2 regions of the Fundicoccus sp. Sow4_F4 genome follow, and region 1 is predicted to be linked to the other one. Evidence: predicted binding sites of a transcription regulator. Region 1 holds the regulator's gene; the other holds the start of a gene.

Region 1 (2,209 bases):
TACGCGATACCTCTCCTAAGCAAATTGTTCTTTAACTCTACCTTTTAAACAGACTAAATATCATCTATCTCTCAAATTTTATAAAAAGAAAACAGGAGTTAATCCGAACAAACGGACAACCCCTGCAAAACTTTAATTACTGCTGTTTCATTGAACGCATAATTTGTTCAACTTTCTTTTTAGATGGCTTTTGACCCATCTGAGCCATCATTTGAGAAATCATTCTTTCGTCAATTGGTGGGTTTTCTTTAAAATACTTCATCATATAACGACGAGCTAAAAAGAATCCTCCCACTGCACCAGCTACTAAAGCTAGTAAAACAATAAAAATCCAAGCGATTGTTGGCATATATAAACCTCACTTTCTAAATATCATGTAGTTATAGTTTACTAAAGTTCATCTGTTTTTCATAGTATATTTTCACAAGAAGCAGACGATAAACTAAATTTATTTTACTTTTTATTCTTCTTATCGAAGAAGTGTTGAAGGTGACGGCCATGAAGTTTTTTAGCTTTTTGGATTTCTTTCACTTTATCAGGAGTTAAATCAGTTCCATCTTCATCGACGACCTTGATTCCTTCGATATGATTACGCATACCGAAACGTAAATTTTCGATATATTCTTCTCTTAGCACTTTTTGTTCAGCTAATTCAGCTTCATTTAAACCTTCAGCTTTTTTCTTGCGGGCTAATTCATTAATTCTCTCCATTTTATCTTTCTCTAACATGTAAATCCTCCTTTTTACGAACGTTTGTTTGTCATTGAAAAACGTTTCTGATATAATAATAATAACAAAAATGAAATGAGTTGATTCCAATGGCTAAATTGTCAACGAAACAAATGACAATCCTACAATGTATTTATGATAACATTGAGGAAAATGGTTATCCACCTACTGTTCGCGAAATTGGTTCGTCAGTTGGCTTATCCTCAACTTCGACAGTACACGGACATCTATCTAGATTAGAAAAAGCTGGCTATTTAATTAAAGATTCTAGTAAAACACGCGCTCTTGAATTAACACAAGCTTCAATTGATTTGCTTGGCGTTGGACCTGTACAAGTTCCTTTATTAGGAAGAGTTGCTGCTGGTGCGCCAATTCTTGCAGTTGAAGATGCGGTTGCCTTCTATCCAATACCACCAGAGTTACCTTATGATCCAAGCGAATTATTTATGCTTGAAATAAAAGGCGAAAGTATGGTTAATGCGGGTATTATGGACGGCGATATCATAACTGTTAGACGCCAAACGTCTGCCAACAATGGTGAAATCGTCATTGCTATGACAGAAGAAGAAGAAGTTACTTGTAAGACATTCTTTAAAAAAACCGATCATTACGTCTTAAGACCAGAAAATGATTATATGGATGACATTATTTTAAATTCAGTTACCGTATTAGGTAAAGTTGTCAGCCTGTTTCGACGCTTCTAGATTATTAGTTGAGTATCTTTACAAATAAGCGAACAAGGCATATAGAGGAAGCAAATTGCTTCAGCTCTACACGCTTTGTTCGTTTTTTTTTGTGTGTAGTTTAGTAAGTCATTAGTGTTTTAATGTCGTAACCAGAAATTTTATCACGGCCATTTAATTCTTCTAATTCAATTAAGAATGCACAGCCAACGACAACTCCACCTAATTTTTCAACTAAATCGATCGTTGCTTTGATTGTACCACCTGTTGCTAATAAATCATCAGTAATTAATACTTTTTGACCTGGTTGCAGAGCATCTTTATGCATTGTCAAAGTATTGCTACCATACTCTAATGAATAATCAACCTCAATGACTTCTCTTGGTAATTTGCCTTTCTTACGCACAGGTACAAATCCAATCTCTAAAGCATAGGCTACAGGACAACCTACAATGAATCCACGAGCTTCTGGCCCAACAACTACGTCAGCACCTAACTCTTTAGCATAATTAACAATTTGTTGTGTCGCTTCTTTAAAAGCATCTCCATCAGCCATTAATGGTGTGATGTCACGGAAAATTATTCCTTCTTCTGGATAATTTTCAACTTTTGCAATATAGTCTTTTAAATTCATGATCTTTTTTCATTCTCCTCGAAATATCTTTTAATATCTGATAAAGTCTGGTAATTCATTATTGCTTCGACTTGCATTTCTTGTCGGTAACGCTCGAATGCCGGCATAGTAAACAAATCAACAGCCTCTTTCGAGTGTTCTCTATTAAATGCAACAAAGCCAT
Region 2 (2,209 bases), 500 kb from region 1:
GCCTAAGATCAGTAATATAAATATCAAGGCATAGTTATGAGCATGGTCACTCAAGTATGAAACAGTTTTTATTTCAAAATCTAGCATTTTAAAAAATATCATTGCAAACATAGCGATAATACCTGCGGTGAAACCAAAGTTGTATAAGGTGAATCCTTGGTGAAATTTAATGACATGTTCAGCTAAAGGGACCGCAATGAAGCCCACAACAATTGCAAAAACTAAAGCAAGTAGAATTGCTTGCACACTTAAGCCTTCTCTAAAAAGAATAAAAGACACAATGGGTCCATTTGAAGCAGCAAATAAACAAATCGATGCATTTCTTGAAAATTTCTGTTCAGTGTATTTTGTGTACAGCCAAATCCCGAAAATAATCGGCAAAAAATTAACAGGATGTGTTCCGAAAAATGAATGCCCAATAAAGATTCCCATCGCTCCCATTTGTAAACCGTTAAAACGAAACGATTCGCGATCGCGCATTAAATAAAAAGCCACTAAAAAATGCAAACTAACATTTAAAAAGGTAGCCGCAATCCCCCCTATTTCAAAAAAATCGTGCATTAAATAGGTCTGATGAGTTAATAAATTGATGTAATCACTTAAAATTGTTTGCGCATCTGGCATTAGCAAAGCATATCCTAAAGTAAGTATGCTAAAAAATAATATTATATTTCTCCTAAACCAAGCATCGATGCTTGAAGTACGTATGAACTTGATACTGTATCCACCCCTCTTTGTATTGACTATTAATATAAAGAACTCACTCTTCACTAAACAAACATTGTAATAAGTTTAATAGACATTAATCTTACATCCAATGTTTTATAGTCTAATTATACGCTAAGCTATTAGAGAAATACAGATTTTTTACTCATTAATATTGTTCAATTTTATTTTTGGAACATCTGTTTGTCTTACTAGTCATTCTTTAGTATTATGAGTGTAGTTTAATTATAAGAGGAGGGGTCATTATGCAACAACCACTTGCATTTCGAATGCGCCCAAATAATATAGAAGATGTATTAGGACAAGAACACCTAGTCGGAGTTGGTAAAATTATACGTCGAATGGTTGACGCTAAACGTCTAGCCTCGATGATTTTATATGGCCCACCTGGAACAGGTAAAACAAGTATTGCTAGCGCGATTGCCGGTAGTACCAAGTATGCCTTTCGTATATTAAATGCTGCAACAGACTCTAAGAAAGATTTAGAAATCGTTGTAGAAGAAGCCAAAATGTCTGGTACTGTCATTTTACTATTAGATGAGGTTCACCGCTTAAATAAAATCAAACAGGACTACCTTTTGCCCCATCTAGAAAATGGACGCATCATTCTTATCGGAGCTACGACAGAAAATCCTTATATTTCGATTAGCCCTGCTATTCGTAGTCGTGTGCAAATTTTCGAAGTAAAGCCTTTAGCACCTGAAGATATGAGGTTAGGTCTCGAAAGAGCAATTGCTGACGAAAAAAATGGACTTGGTAAATATTCAGTTCAAATAGCAGATGATGTAATCAATCATTTCGCCAACGTAACCAATGGTGATATTCGCAGTGCACTCAACGCGTTGGAACTAGCAGTCCTTTCGACCCAAGCAAATGAAAAGGGGCAAGTCATCATTACAAAAGCAATTGCCGAAGAATGTCTTCAGAGAAAAAGACTCACCCATGATAAAGATGGCGATGCACACTATGATGTGATTTCAGCTTTACAAAAATCGATTCGCGGTAGTGACGTTAATGCGGCGCTATATTATTTAGCCATTTTAATGGAAGCCGGTGAAATTGTCATTGCTTGTCGTCGTTTACTTATCATCGCTTATGAAGATATCGGTTTAGGTAATCCGGGAGCAACTGAAAGAACAGTCGCTGCTGTTCAAGCTGCGGAAAAAGTAGGTTTGCCTGAAGCTTCTATTCCTTTAGCTTATGCCGTCACTGAATTAGCCCTCAGCCCTAAATCAAACACAAGCTACCGAGCTTTTAATGCCGCGATGCAAGACGTTCGTACAGGTAAAGGCGGTCCTGTGCCGGATCACTTAAAAGATAGTCATTATTCTGGTGCAGCAAAACTTAATCGAGGCGTCGACTATCAATACCCACACAGCTTCCCAGGTCATTGGGTAAAACAACAATACCTACCCAATAATTTAAAAAACCGTGAGTACTTCCAAGCTGAACCTACTGGAAAATTCGAAGCGGCTTTGAACCA

Evidence for each region. Region 1 encodes LexA, which represses DNA repair genes until DNA is damaged. Its sites were predicted from a motif close to CNAACANNTGTTNG; they were not measured.
Region 2: a site for LexA is predicted at 899-912, ahead of ACTQ5J_RS01385 (replication-associated recombination protein A). Genes of this name have one in related genera too.

Annotation. Positions count from the first base shown of each region.
Region 1 is NZ_JBQKLQ010000001.1:793,146-795,354, forward strand. It holds gene ACTQ5J_RS03575 (YneF family protein) at 137-349, opposite strand; gene ACTQ5J_RS03580 (DUF896 family protein) at 454-729, opposite strand; gene lexA (transcriptional repressor LexA) at 819-1,433, shown strand; gene ACTQ5J_RS03590 (adenine phosphoribosyltransferase) at 1,534-2,046, opposite strand; gene recJ (single-stranded-DNA-specific exonuclease RecJ) at 2,043-2,209, opposite strand, start outside.
Region 2 is NZ_JBQKLQ010000001.1:293,498-295,706, reverse strand. It holds gene ACTQ5J_RS01390 (DUF1576 domain-containing protein) at 1-624, opposite strand, end outside; gene ACTQ5J_RS01385 (replication-associated recombination protein A) at 972-2,209, shown strand, end outside.